Regions from separate parts of the Paenibacillus sp. B2(2019) genome, predicted to be linked through region 1. Evidence: a T-box and tRNA genes for the amino acid it is inferred to sense, from the RefSeq annotation. Region 1 holds a T-box; the other regions hold tRNA genes.
The links. The T-box of region 1 lies ahead of PAENI_RS06590 (arginine--tRNA ligase). A T-box ahead of a tRNA ligase gene usually reads a tRNA of that ligase, here a tRNA-Arg.
Positions count from the first base shown of each region.

Region 1 (5,086 bases):
AGTCGCTCCATCCACTCCCGTTGCTCCGGTCACTCCGTCGGCTCCCGTTGCTCCGGTCACTCCATCGGCTCCCGTTGCTCCAGTCACTCCATCGGCTCCCGTTGCTCCAGTCACTCCATCCGCTCCCGTTGCTCCAGTCGCTCCATCCACTCCCGTTGCTCCGGTCACTCCGTCGACTCCTGTTGCTCCGGTCACTCCATCGGCTCCCGTTGCCCCTGTTGCTCCATCGGCTCCCGTTGCACCTGTCACTCCGTCGGCTCCTGTTGCTCCGGTCACCCCATCGGCTCCCGTTGCTCCAGTCGCTCCGTCTGCCCCTGTTGCTCCAGTCGCTCCATCGGCTCCCGTTGCTCCTGTCGCACCATCGGCTCCCGTTGCTCCTGTCACTCCGTCGGCTCCTGTTGCTCCTGTCACTCCGTCCGCTCCCGTTGCTCCAGTCGCTCCGTCTGCCCCTGTTGCTCCAGTCGCTCCATCGGCTCCCGTTGCTCCTGTCGCACCATCGGCTCCCGTTGCTCCTGTCACTCCGTCGGCTCCTGTTGCTCCTGTCACTCCGTCCGCTCCCGTTGCTCCAGTCGCTCCGTCTGCCCCTGTTGCTCCAGTCGCTCCATCGGCTCCCGTTGCTCCTGTCGCTCCATCGGCTCCCGTTGCACCTGTCACTCCGTCCGCTCCCGTTGCTCCAGTCACTCCATCGGCTCCCGTTGCACCAGTCACTCCATCGGCTCCCGTTGCTCCGGTCGCTCCTCCGGCTGCCCCTGTTGCACCAGTCGCTCCGTCGGCTCCAGTTGCTCCTGTCGCTCCAGTCGCCCCGTCTGCTCCGGCTGCCCCTGTCGCACCAGTCGCTCCGGCGGCTCCCGTTGCTCCATCCGCACCGGTTGCCCCTGTCGCTCCATCTGCTCCATCCGCACCGGTTGCCCCTGTCGCTCCATCTGCTCCATCCGCACCCGTTGCCCCTGTCGCTCCGTCTGCTCCTGTTGCCCCAGTTACCCCTACCGTTGCTCCGAGTAATTCAGAATGGACTAGTCGGTGAGCAGCCACAATTTGACCCACACTATTTTTTCCCCAGACTGAAATTTGAATTGGATCATCTACCAGGCTTAAAGTCGTAAAAATAAATTCAAATGCATCAAAATCCGCATAATAATCTGTTGTTACAACTTGATCAGGCATAACATTAACAAGCTGACTAACATACATGGTTCTTGTCCCATTCATATAATATCCTTGAACGAGAACCGTAGAAGAAACAACGTCACTTCGGTTATCGATTTTGATCGTAACATGTTGAGTAGGTCGTATACCTCCCACCATGGTATTATCTATCGGCCCAGTAGATAAATAGCTCAATTCTCAACACTCCTTTAGATTATTCCTACATGTTTTTCCCACGCTACTATACGATGAGAATCTACCAATTCTCCTGAAGCCTGTTTTCCCCAGACCGAGATCCCTACCTCTGCTTCAACAACTTCTAATGTTGTAAATTCAAATGCAAATGCATCTAAATCTGCAAAATAGTTCCTAGTTAGAACTTGGTTAGGTGCGAGATTAATCATTTCATTCACATACATCGATCTTGACCCATTTAGCAAAAATCCCTGAATAACAAGATTATATGGATTAAGAGAATCACGATTAACTACTTTTACTGTTACGATTTGTGTCTGTCTGACCCCTAGAATTGGACTATTATCTATAGGTCCGGTTGAGAATAAAGCCATCTTTTTCACTCCTCTCTTCTGCTGCAGTTTGAAAAATAAAAAAACTATAAAACTAGTAACATGGTTCATAATTAATAGCTCTATATAGTAATATTCTGTATTCAAAGTTAATGTGTGGACATTTATGCAAAGGAATTGCCACTCAAAAAAAGACAACCTTCTATTCTTTGAATTTGTAATCTACTAATCGGACAATCTTAAACTCAAGCATTTTCTACGTTTTTCTAACTAACACCCTATTGCTTTTTTCGAAATATTCGTTATACTGATAAAAATTATTCAAGCATCGATGAGCGGGAGAGTAGTTAACGTGTTCTAGTCCACAGTGAGCCGGGTAAGTGCAAGCCGGTACAGATCACTTAATGAAGCGCACCCGTGAGATGGACTTCTGAACCTAAGTAGGAAGTCCCGGCTGAAGACCGTTATCCTGTAAGGTGGCTAAATATCTGTTTAGCAACGAGAGTGGTACCGCGAGCGCTAAAGCCCTCGTCTCTTTTGAGACGAGGGCTTTTTTGTATTTTCAAAGGAGGGTATAAAATGTTAAGTCAAATCATCAAACACAGCATTGAACAAAGTGTAAAAAAAGTATTCCACACCTTAGAAGTTGCCTACCCAAACGATGTTGCAATTCTGATCGAACAGCCAGCTAATCTAGAGCATGGTGATTATTCCTGCAATATTGCTATGCAGCTAGCCAAACTCCTGCGTAAATCCCCTCTCGTCATAGCAGAGTTAGTAAAAGCAGAAATTAAATTACAAGAGAGGTACACGGGTCTTTTACAAAAAGTCGAAGTAGCTGCTCCTGGATTTATTAATTTGTATATGAATTGGCAGGTGTGGGCTAAACATTCCTTTAATCTGCCTGACAGCACAAGGGAAAAGGTCATCATAGAGCACACTTCAATCAATCCAAATAAAGCTGCTCATGTAGGTCATCTGAGAAATGCTTGCATCGGCGATGCGCTGGTCAGAATAATGAAAAGAACCGGACATAACGTAGAGGTCCATAACTATGTGGATGATCTGGGCAACCAGCTGGCAGATACAGTCGTTGGTTTATTAAATGTACCTTTAGAAGGGGAACATCAACGTTTCGGTGATTATTGCTGGGATCTATATGCCAAAGTGAACAAAGAATATGCACGGAATCCAGAGATCACTCACAAGCGCACGGATATGCTGCATGCCCTTGAACAGGGTGATGGTAATGAGGCGTGGCTGGGCAACCTAGTCGCTGAACGTATTGTGAGAGAACATGTAGCGGAAATGAAGCGTTTTGGTATTCACTATGACCTGCTGGTGTGGGAGAGCAATATTTTAAAAGAAGGCTTCTGGACAGCCGCATCTGAGCTATTGAAGCAAACGGCAGTTTTTGTACAGGAGACTGAAGGTAAGCTTGCGGGCTGCTGGGTGCTAAAGCAAGGGACAGAGGTTAGCAGTGGAGCGGATTCAGAGGATCATCAGATGGATAAGGTGCTTGTGCGTTCGAATGGGATTTTGACGTACACAGCCAAAGACATTGCTTATCATCTCTGGAAATTCGGTCTACTATCCAAAGATTTCACCTACAGTGAATTCTCGTCTGGTTTATGGACCACAGGATTAACTGGAACCCCTGAGCCTTATGGACATGCCGACCGTGTTATTAACGTGATCGATTATAGACAGGAATATCCGCAACAAATGGTTAAGCAGGCTTTAGGAGCACTAGGATATAACGAGCAGGCTGAGAAGCTCCATCATGTAAGTTATGGCGTTGTTTCTCTTAGTCCGGCCTCTGCTGCTGAGCTGGGGATAGATGTTTCAGAAGGGAAATCTTCTTATGCCATGTCCGGGCGCCAAGGAATCGGCGTTAAGGTGAGCGATTTAGTAAAGCTTATGGAACAGAACATAGAACATTCGCGCTCCGATAAAGAGGGTCTTTCCAGCCATATCATTGCAGCTGCTGCTATTCGTTATTATCTGCTGCGGTTTAATCTGGGAACGGAAATCGTGTTTGATTTCAAACAGGCTACCGAAATATCCGGTAATACCGGGGTTTATCTGATGTACACCTATGCCCGTGCCAGTAGTGTTTTGAGCAAATCTACAATCCCATTCAGCACAGATGCCTCAAAGCTTCAATTTCCACTCGAAATGGAAAAAGCAGAGCTCGCTTTGCTGAGACAGCTTAGCCTCTGGCAGGAGACATTGTATTCTGCCAGCATAGAATTGACGCCGAATATACTCTGCACATACGCGCATACCTTAGCCACACTTTTCAATAACTTCTATTCTATATGTCCGATTTTAAAAGGTGCGGGGGCTACCATCGCCTTTCGCCTCTGGCTCACTTCGAGATTTAAGGATACTTTAGGGGATGTACTTGAAGTGCTTGGGTTACCGACACCGAGCCGTATGTAGTACAAAAAGGGCAATCTCCACGCTTATCGCGGAGATTGCCCTTTCTTTATTATCTTACTTATAAATGTCTATCACATTTCCAGCTTCTACGCAGAGACGATCAAAGTCCTCACGTTTGATACGGATACCACCACTACGGTAGCGATTAAGCGTACCTTCGGCTTGCACTTCTGTACCGTTAACAGTAATCCGACTGTTATCAGAGCCCGTAAGGTGATAAATAAAGTCTACCTTAGTGCCTGCATATTCAAAGCTAAAGCGCATTCCGTCCAGCGACTCCGGCAGAATTGGATCGACGATTAAATCTCCGCCTTCCGTACGGATCCCCAGTGCATTCGAGATCAACTGGTTCATGTAGATCCCAGGACCGCTTGAATAGATTCTCCAGCCACCTTTAACCGCTACGTCACCATTACGCAGTTTATCGAAATTCTCCTGTGCCTCGTAACGGGTGTTAAATTTACCATCCGAGCTACTGAAATAAGAGTTAGCCTGACGTAGTTCAGCGTTTGGCACCACGTCGCGGATTCCGATCGGATTGATCGCCGCTAGGCCATTCCAGACCTGATCGGTTTTCCCTAGCTTAGCCATAGCTTCTACATAACGGATGTGTGCATGTACATATTGAAGTCCAATTTCCCGACCAAAGTTAGAAGCTTGCTCCGCACGTTTGAAATGGGTGCTTACGCCGCCAACATATTGAGCTGGACGGTTCATCAGACGAACGCCATCTGGACAGAACAGTTTATCTTGGATTACTTCATAGTGGGCTTCGGCTTGTTCTGGTGTAAGCAGCTCACTGATCATACTGCGCGTCATTGGCAGCAGACGGTATTGGATCCCTGTTTCCGTATCACTTGGATGCACCATAAGCTTCACTTGCTCTGGGTCCTCCATATACAAGAAGCCTGGAATTACCTCAGATTGAAGCATATGTGTGTTGAAATCCTCACGGATTCCCTCCACCA
Region 1 is NZ_VTZR01000005.1:278-5,363, forward strand. Features, by position in the region: partial or broken gene PAENI_RS06580 (collagen-like triple helix repeat-containing protein) at 1-1,341, opposite strand, end outside; gene PAENI_RS06585 (hypothetical protein) at 1,356-1,715, opposite strand; T-box leader at 1,996-2,212, shown strand; gene PAENI_RS06590 (arginine--tRNA ligase) at 2,253-4,118, shown strand; gene PAENI_RS06595 (GH36-type glycosyl hydrolase domain-containing protein) at 4,173-5,086, opposite strand, start outside.

Region 2 (5,086 bases), on a different contig from region 1:
TACCTTGAGTTGTATCATATTTAAGCAAATGAGCAAGCATCTTAGCGTCAGTCAAGTCGTTGATTGCTACCACTTCGATACCTTCTACATTTTGAATACGGCGGAAAGCAAGGCGTCCAATACGTCCAAATCCGTTAATTCCAACTTTTACACTCATTGAATAGTTCCTCCTAGAATTCGTTTTATTTATTCAAAACAGACCGTGAAGCCTGTCATGACAACAATGTTAAGTATGATGCAAGATATATGTTCTAGTGAGTTACGAGGATATCTGTAACTGATTATCAATTTCCTTGCCGATTTCCACAGCAGCAGCCTCGTCGGTGACGAGTATATTCTCCTGCCCGAAACGCAGCATGGCATGAATGGCTTTGGCCTTTGGTTTGCCTCCAGCAATACCGATGACTGTCTCCGTCCGAACAATATCTTCTAGACGTAGTCCCATCGTAAGCATCGTATGGACAACCTGACCATCTTCGTTAAAGTAATACCCAAAGGATTCAGCCACGGCTCCCTCACCCTGGATTTCTGAGACAGTTGCCTCATCCAGCTTGCGGCGGCGAGTCATTTCAATGGCATCCCCAATCCCATGTACAATAATACGCGAACTGCGGATGATTTGTACAATCTCTCCAATATTAGAGTCAAGTGCTAGTGACTGGTAGGCATCCCCACTAAGTAAATCAGGTACATGCAGCAACCGGTAATTCGCTCCTACCCGTTTTGCCATTGTTGAGGCAATCGTATTGGCTTGAATCTCCATACTCTCTCCTAATCCACCACGCGCCGGAACAAACCAAGCGTTCTTATAGGAAAGGGATAACGGCGGTGTCAGTTGATCAGCCATGTCGGCAAGCGTTGATCCACCTGTGACAGCAACTATATCATCTGTACGAAGTACACTGAGCAGCGCTTTTGCACCCGCTCGGCCAAGCTCACGTTTGGTGAACGGCGATGACTCACAATCACCCGGCACCACAATAACTTTATCCAGACCGTACGTTGCCCGAATTTTCTCTTCCAGCTCATCCAGACCAAACAGGCTCTTAACGACCGGCTCTAGCAAATCAAGCAGTCTACGTCCAGCAGCGCTAATGCGCATGCCAACGCTCTCGATCTCAATGAGCCCTTGCGATTTCAGAAGATCCGTCTCGGCACGCAGTACCCGCTCAGTCATATCAAGCGAAGCGGCAAGCGTTCTGCGCCCAATTATATCGGACAGCATGATCTGATGAAGAATCGTGTACCGTCTCTTAAGGGTTTCCATGAGATCAGGCAGAAGCTGCTTTTGGATATCTAATAAATTACGCATACTTTCACTCCTGCAACTTCGTCTTCCTCTATTCCCTTGTTCATGGTCTCAAAATGTCCCGGGTAAACTTTTTAAGTCCCACTCATATTCTAACCAAATATTGCTCGAAGTGCAAGTCTTCCGAGAGTAGAATTCTCAAGCGCTTGTCTTCTTATACATTTATAAGATTGGGAAAGAGGTTCAGCTCCAAAAAACCTGTCATTAACAATCCAGATTCTTTCGCTGATTGAAACACAATGTACGCTTGTCCACCTTGAAGACTAGGGATAGAGCCTGTGTACAGTATTATTAATTCATTGCAATTGCACAGAAATTGTATTATAATCATTTTTGTTGCGCCCGTGGTCCAATGGATATGACGTAGGCCTCCGAAGCCTGAGATCCAAGTTCGATTCTTGGCGGGCGCGCCATTAATTTCACTTTTGTACATAATTTAGTAGTGCCTATACTACTACTTAACCAAAGAGCCGCGTGTCGGCTCTTTTTTTTGAATATAAGTTTGACTTTCTTTGACTTTTTGTTTGAATTTGTTTATCATGTGGGTAATACGGCAAGAGTAAAAATGAATACATTTGAAGAACCAATATCAAGGAGGTTTTCCACGTGAGTTATATTCCTATGGTAGTAGAACAGAGCAACCGCGGTGAGCGCGCTTATGACATCTATTCCCGCCTGCTGAAGGACCGCATCATTTTCCTTGGAACGGAGGTTAATGACGTGGTAGCCAATTCTATCATCGCACAAATGCTGTTCTTGGCTGCCGAAGATCCGGAGAAGGACATTCACCTTTATGTGAATAGCCCAGGCGGTTCCATTACTGCAGGTATGGCTATTTTTGATACAATGCAGTACATTAAACCGGACGTTTCCACCATCTGTGTGGGTATGGCAGCTTCTATGGGAGCTTTCCTACTTAACGCTGGCGCTAAAGGCAAACGCTTCGCACTGCCTAACAGTGAGATCATGATTCACCAACCTCTGGGTGGTGCTCAAGGTCAAGCAACGGATATCGAAATCCGTGCCCGCCGTATCCTCAAATTGCGTGATAAGTTGAATCGTATTCTTGCAGAACGTACGGGTCAACCGCTAGAACGTATTGAGAAGGATACAGATCGTGATTACTTCATGACTGCTGCAGATGCGGCAACTTACGGTATCGTTGATAAAGTCATCGAGAAAACATTGCCTAGCGGTGTGTAAGCTATAAAACAACACAAAGAGGCTGTGCCCTATCCACTTGATGGTTAGCGCACAGCCTCTTTACTTTTCAGACCACCACTTCATACGAATCTCAGTTAAATCAAACCGCCATATCCAAGCGCATCGAGTTTCTCAGCAATCACACGGTAGCCTCGGCCATTCGGATGTAAGTGGTCAATCGATAATAGCCCTCTCTCATTTCCTGCAAACTCACTATAGATAGAAGCAAACCCACATACTCGGCTACTGTACTGTGAGGCATAGCGGTTAAACTGCCGCACCCACTCTGTAGCACCCACTACCTGAGGATAAGGATTATACAGTCCCACAATCCGAATGATAAAAGGTCTACGCGTTCCCGTCTTCAATTGGAAGAGGATACTCATAATTGCAGCAAAATTTTGTTTGCATTCTTGCAATGATCTTCGCAGCTCTTTAGATAAATTTTCAGGTTGTCTAGCTGCAGCCTTCGCAGCATGGATTAAATCGTTGCCACCGATGGATAGAGTGATGATGTCGGCTGCTCGAATGGCTTCGCGAGTCATTGCACATCCCCGTAGCCGCTGTTCCAGTTCAGAAGTAGTCAATCCATTCACGCCCAAATTCGTAGAGGCTACATTAGAACGCAGTCTCCCTTCCGCCATTCTACGGTACACCGGTACAAAACCGTTCCCTGGCAGAGCGCCAAATCCAGTCGTCAAGGAATCGCCAATTGCAGTGTATTGATAGCTCATAGCTCTCCCCCGTTCATAAACTAGTTACTCCATTTAGCATATGAATTCGAGGTGATTCTGGTAAGGGGGAGATGTCCAGTGGTGACACTAGCGGTTACGACTTCTCTATTTATTTTACAGCAGCAAATGGGCTACCGCCTTCCGGCAACAGTTCTTTGAAAGTAAAGGGATATTCCGGGAACCCCGCAGCATAAGCTGTGTATTCATACAATTGGAAGAACAGAACGACCTGATCATCCTTCAGATAAAAATACTTTTCCGTATTCAATCCGTTGAATCCTCCCAAATAACTTTCCTCCGCTTTTACTAGCTTGTTCAACTTAGCATTCAACTCTTTTTTGTAGTTTGGGTTAGCTCCGAACAGGTCGCCCAACAACAGACGTTTGCCATCCTTGAGCGAAAAGGTAAAAGCCTCCCGATTGGTCATACCATGAGCGCCGCCCGTATCGCTATACTGTGACATCACTAAGCTGATCACACCATCCTGATTGTAGGTCACCACATAATCTATATCATAGGTATACTTAGGCTCTGACCCGGATCGATTCGAGATATCCTTCTCTGCGCCTGCAGCGAATTTCATGGCACTTTCTTTCAAAATATCATTCATGGCCTGCTGTGCATTGGAATTGCTTAATCCACTAAACTTCGGATAATCAAGCTGGATCAAAGCCTCTTTTCGATCCTTAGCATAGGTCTCCGTGGTTACTATCAACGCATTCTGTGATCTTTTCACCACATTCAACCTACTAGAGCCCCGACTCCAATCCACTTTATAGCCCAAATAATCATTTAACAGACCTGATGGAATATAGAGCCGGTTGTTTATTAGCTTTCCTTCATACTCTCGAATGTAATAATTGTTCACCCAAATTGAAGTACCATAGCTAGATAACAGCAACTTGGCCTTAGTCGTTCCCTTTCCGATCGTGTATGCATTTTCTTTTTTATCATAAGTTAGAGGTAATTGCAGCACATCACGCATAAAGGTAATCGGAATCCAGACCTTCCCTTCCTGCAAAATACCTGTCTGCTGAGAAATTACCCCGTTCGCCTTTAAAACTATACTTGCAGCAATAGCCTTGCTCTTCGTCTGATCAGACGCTGCATAACCCTTATCACTAGGCAGCAATCCTCCACCAAGCAATAATCCCGCCGACATCAAACCTATGCCCCATTTGCGTACTGTTTCTTTTGAAATATTCATCATCTTGTTTTCCCACTCCTTTCCAGTTTATTAAACCTAATCTTGGAGAATTTACACAAAAAAAGAGGCGCCCCCCCACTATTACTAGTGGAAGATCACCTCTCCTCTCTGCAATCATCTTGTTCTGCTACTATTTCAATTCATACATTACGCTCAGTTGTGTTGTAACTTTAACTACTCCCGGTTGAACGGATGTGCTTGCACCAGCATCTGCTGCAGCCATTTCCATTTTTAGATTTTGTTCAAAATAAACCGGAGTGACATTGCCATCATTTTGACTGACCGTGATTACTTGACCCAAGCTACGTTTAGCTGCCTTAGCAATAGCACCTGCTTTAACATCTGCGTTCGCCATCGCCTTTTCAATCACCTGAGCTTCAAAGGCAGAAGTATCTTCCACGGAAAAACGTGCATTTCCGATATTATTTGCCCCCGCCGCAGATGCAGCGTCTAGCAATTCACCAACCTTGGTCAGATCTCTATAGGACACTAACAGTGTATGATTCGCGTTGTATCCTTTCACTTGCTGTCCTTCTTTTTCGCTATAACTGTAGTTGGGTTGCACATAGAATTGGGTACTTTGAATATCCTTATCTGCGATTTTCCAAGTCCCCTTCAGTAGTGTAGTGATCT
Region 2 is NZ_VTZR01000036.1:5,888-10,973, forward strand. Features, by position in the region: gene gap (type I glyceraldehyde-3-phosphate dehydrogenase) at 1-157, opposite strand, end outside; gene PAENI_RS31300 (sugar-binding transcriptional regulator) at 260-1,312, opposite strand; tRNA gene PAENI_RS31305 (tRNA-Arg) at 1,648-1,722, shown strand; gene clpP (ATP-dependent Clp endopeptidase proteolytic subunit ClpP) at 1,916-2,512, shown strand; gene PAENI_RS31315 (GDSL-type esterase/lipase family protein) at 2,608-3,246, opposite strand; gene PAENI_RS31320 (PdaC/SigV domain-containing protein) at 3,356-4,456, opposite strand; gene PAENI_RS31325 (SIMPL domain-containing protein) at 4,584-5,086, opposite strand, start outside.
Region 2: it has a tRNA-Arg gene. The T-box ahead of PAENI_RS06590 (arginine--tRNA ligase) is inferred to sense a tRNA for this amino acid. The anticodon was not compared.

Region 3 (5,086 bases), on a different contig from region 1:
TATCATTTGTATTAATTCTGATCATCCGCGTGCTGGGCAGAAAAAGGAGGGATGCAGCGTGAACGGATTCGCAAGTACAAAGCATACAGCGCGTGCTCAAAGAAACAATAAAATTGCAACCATAGGGTTTTATACGCTTGGGGCTTTAGTCATGCTGCTGATCTTCTGGCTGCTCTTCACGATTCTTAGTAAAGGTTTACCGGCACTTCGGCCCGATTTCTTAATTAAACAGCCTGAAGAGATTGACGCAGGTGGTGGGATTGGCCCGGTGCTGTTTAACTCCTTTTACATTTTGTTCATCTCGCTGTTTATTTCCGTTCCAATTGGTTTGGGTGCGGGAATCTATATGGCTGAATATGCACCAGACAATAAATTTACAGGCGCACTACGTATTTGCGTAGAATCTCTTTCATCGGTACCATCGATTGTGTTCGGTATGCTCGGACTCGCGATTTTTGCGGAATATTTCGATATCGGTCTGACGATTCTTGGCGGAGGCGTCAGCTTGGCACTGCTGAATCTACCTATGCTTGCGCGAGTGACAGAGGAAGCGGTACGTGCTGTCCCCGGGGAGATCCGCGAGGCTGGTTATGCGCTTGGGATGACTAAATTCCACGTGATCCGCACGGTAGTCCTGCCCGTTGCAATGTCTGCCATTGTTACTGGGATTTGTCTCGTTGCTGGACGCGCCTTCGGGGAGTCTGCGGTTATTATCCTTACCGCTGGTCTCAGTACCTCGGGAGAAATGTGGGATTTCAATCTGTTCTCGCCGGGTGAAACACTGGCCGTACATCTTTGGTATGTACAATCCGAGGCGATTGTAGAAGATGCGCGTCAAATTGCTGATAAGTCGGCAGCCGTACTTGTATTTGTAGTTTTGTTTATCAATTTTGTATTTCGATTTCCGTTGTGGCTTAGCAATCGCCGGAAGTAATGAATTGGGGTCTACGGGGGAAGCCTGTAGGCCTTTATTTGTTTATAGGGTTATTGATGGGGTGTCGATGGATTAGTAATGGATTGAAGTTGTTTATTCGTAATTAGGGAATATCTCCCTAAAATTCAGCGTTTTATGCTCTTTAGAAGCATAATTAGGGAAAACCTCCCTGAAATATCCTTGATTACTCATGATTAGCGGTTTTTAGGAAATATTTAGGGAGGAATTCCCTGAAAAGTTTGTTTTTTAGAGATTATAGGTAAATATCAGGGAGGATTTCCCTAAAACTATAGTCTCGGTAGGAAATAACCATTCGATCTGTTCACCCTATGTAGCTCCAAAAACTGAAAGGTCCTCGTCCTAATGTAAGCTGCCACGAATCCGATACCCAGTTGCTCATAATACGCCACCGTCGAGCTCCTAGTTCCCTCAACCAATCTAGTGTATCGAGCGTACCACAGTTGATACAGCGCCCAAGGATGGTCTGAGGAACGCCAACTGTACTCGGCCGAGACTTAGTCACTCAACAAGCCTAGTGCACTGATCATAGACCAGCCGACACACCACCTTAAGATGCCCCGAGAAGCATCACCAGATGTCGGGTCCAGCCACATAGTATTCAACAACCTGTCCAATGATGGACACTATAATTTCGTCTGTTGAGCCGAATATTTTTACCTCTGGACTCGTTAGCCTCCCCGAAGGAAGGCTGTTAACGAGTCCAGAGCGGGATACAGCCCTAAAGGGCTTACTGCGAAGCGTATGCTTTCGATGCCTATACTCCGACGAACCTCTGTGCTTCGATCCCCTGAACGCAAAAACAGCCTCCCCGAAGGAAGGCTGTTACTCTGACGTCCCGGAAGGGATTCGAACCCCTGACCGTGCGCTTAGAAGGCGCATGCTCTATCCAGCTGAGCTACCGGGACATGATTGCTGGCTGAAAAGCAAGCAGGAGTTATCATATCATGTACGCCGATGTTTTTCAAGCTGTTTTTTAAAAAGAGTACGGGGTATGCTATAATCTACAATTATTAAGTTTCGGAAGAAGCTTAAGGTCTTAATAACATTTATGACGTTTTAGAATTCAATTCACATAATTAGCTATAAGGAGGTGCCCTCATTAAAGATTCAGATTCCCCCGCCACAAAAGAGAATATCGTCCTGTTTCCCAAGACACTGGACTATTATCAAATCCAGCTTACGGTGATGCTGGAGAGTGAACGATACGGGGAAGCGATGGAGCTGCTACGTTTTTTGTTGCAGTGTCAAGGACAGGAAGAACGAAATTACGAGGAATGGCGGTCTCTGCTGGAATGGCTCGAAACAGCTTTCCCTTACGCCTCTCAGAATGGAGATGCGGAAGGAGCCGTTCACCCCGAAGACGAAGATTTAAGGGAAGAAGATATGGCCCGTCTCTTGGCCAAATCAAAAATGACTGAGGATGCGGGGTATCCTCAAAAGCTGCTGCAGCGGATAATGAATGAGCCGCTGTCAGAGGCGACAATCCTAGCACTAGAGCAGCTTTCATATCTGGAAGGCGGCGGAGTCGATGAGGCGCTGACGGCATGGCTGCAGGGGGATAATGTTCACCCGCTGCTGCAATTTCGGACCCTGCAGACCCTTCGGCGGCGTGGGATGCAGGGAACAGTGAATCTGATTCGTGGTCACGAAACAGCAATTGTAGAGATTGAAAGTGTGCCGCTGCAGACAGAGGATTTTCCGCCGCAGGTGAGTCAGGTGCTTGAGCGGGTAGCCGAGCAGGCGGAGGTACATGAGCCTACGCTGTATTATTTTGCACAGGAGCTCTGGGGCCAGTTCGTCATGTCGATTTATGGATCGGAAGAGTATCGGAAAATACTGGATGGGGAAGACGCGCTACTAGATATTTGGGCGGGGGCGTTACACCAGTTTGTATCTGAGAGCTTAAACGGTACACGGCAAGAGGAGGAGACTCGTGGAATGTACGGCATTACAGACGGCATGCGCTTTCAATTTGAGGGAGCATATCGTGCGCTCAAGGGTTTTGTAAAGACTTCTCTACTTGATAAATAAAGTAATGTTGTATATAATATAATGGTTATTCTGTGCGTGGATTGTATCATTTTTTGAAGTAAACTTGTGAACCTATATTTTGGAGGGAAAAGTATAATATGAAAGCAACATGGGAAAAAATAGAGAAGAACCTTGGAGTTCTTGAAGTAGAAGTTGACGCAGAACGCGTTGCAGCAGCACTTGATAAAGCTTTTAACAAAGTCGTTAAGAAAGCTAACGTACCAGGCTTCCGTAAAGGTAAAGTGCCACGCCCGATCTTTGAATCCCGTTTTGGTGTAGAAAGCTTGTACCAAGATGCAATCGACATTCTTCTTCCTGAAGCTTACGGTGAAGCAGTTGAACAAACTGACATCTTCCCTGTAGACCGTCCTGAAGTTGATATTGAGCAATTTGCTAAAGGTCAATCCTTTATCTTCAAAGCGAAGATCACGGTTAAACCTGAAGTGAAGCTCGGCGATTACAAAGGTCTGGAAGTTCCAGTACAAAAAGCTGAAGTGACTGAAGAAGAGCTGAGCGCTGAGCTTGCTCGTCTGCAAGAGCGTCATGCTGAACTCGTAGTAGTTGAAGAAGAAGCAGCAGCTAACGGCGACATCGCTGTGATCGATTTTGACGGATATGTTGATGACGTACCGTTCGAAGGCGGAAAAGCTGAGCGTCATTCTCTTGAACTTGGTAGCAACTCCTTCATTCCTGGATTTGAAGAGCAAGTAGTGGGAATGTCCACTGGAGATTTCAAAGATGTTGAAGTTACTTTCCCTGACGAATACCATGCAGAGAACCTTGCGGGTAAGAAAGCAGTATTCAAAGTGAAACTGCACGAAATCAAACGCAAACAACTTCCTGCACTTGATGATGAGTTCGCTAAAGATGTAAGTGAATTCGAAACTTTGGAAGAGTACAAAGCAGATCTGAAAGCTCAGCTCGAATCCCGTAAACAGGATGAACTGAAAGGCCTTCGCGAGAACGCAGTTGTTGATAAAGCAGCAGCAAACGCTGAAGTTGAAATCCCAGAAGCAATGATCAACAGCGAAGTTGAGAACATGGTTCGTGACTTCGACACTCGTCTTCGTCAACAAGGTATGAACATGGATATGTTCCTTAGCTTCTCGGGTCAAACTCGTGAAGATTTGCAGAACCAAATGAAAGGCGATGCTGAAAAACGCGTTCGCAACAACCTGGTACTGGAAGTTATCGCTAAACAAGAGAACATTGAAGTTTCCGAAGAAGAAGTTAACGAAGAGTTGGCTACTATGGCTGAAGCTTACAAACGTACTCCAGAAGAAATTCGCAGCATCTTGGCAGCTAACGGTTCACTAGGTAGCTTGAGCGAAGAACTTTCTTTGCGCAAAACCATTGATTTCCTTGTTAGCAATAGTGTAGAAGTTGAAGCAGTAGAAGAAGCACCAGCTGCTGAAGACGCTAAAGCTGAGTAAGATTTTTTAACTACCTAGAACGGCCGAGCAATCGGCCTCCATACAGATATGATAAGGCACGTAAGTTTCGTTACGTGCCTTATTTTTATCCTCGGGCACAGATATATGTGATTACATAGGTATCCGTATGAGCGTATGGTATTAAGGAAATTGGCGTGATGACGTCACTATCACAAGCGGTGGACAGGTCTGCTGTAGTGAAAAAATGACATCGGGCCGTGAACGTGTTAAAATATTTTTGAAACGATAAGACTAATCTGTATAGAGAAAAGAGGTTGGTGGCATGAGTCTGGTACCAATGGTTGTGGAATCAACAAGTCGTGGGGAACGTTCATACGATATCTATTCCAGATTGCTCAAGGATCGCATTATTTTCTTAAGCAGTGCGATTGACGATGATGTCGCCAATCTGGTTATTGCTCAACTGCTGTTCCTTGCAGCAGATGATCCCGAGAAGGACATTCACTTGTACCTCAACTCACCCGGTGGTTCAGTAACAGCCGGCATGGGTATATACGATACGATGCAATATATCAAACCGGATGTTTCAACCATTTGTGTAGGGATGGCGGCAAGCATGGGATCGCTCCTTTTAACAGCTGGGGCTCCGGGCAAAAGATACGCGCTGACTAACAGCGAAGTTATGATTCATCAACCGCTCGGTGGT
Region 3 is NZ_VTZR01000018.1:24,013-29,098, forward strand. Features, by position in the region: gene pstC (phosphate ABC transporter permease subunit PstC) at 1-62, shown strand, start outside; gene pstA (phosphate ABC transporter permease PstA) at 59-934, shown strand; tRNA gene PAENI_RS15955 (tRNA-Arg) at 1,787-1,860, opposite strand; gene PAENI_RS15960 (hypothetical protein) at 2,141-2,986, shown strand; gene tig (trigger factor) at 3,085-4,419, shown strand; gene clpP (ATP-dependent Clp endopeptidase proteolytic subunit ClpP) at 4,703-5,086, shown strand, end outside.
Region 3: it has a tRNA-Arg gene. The T-box ahead of PAENI_RS06590 (arginine--tRNA ligase) is inferred to sense a tRNA for this amino acid. The anticodon was not compared.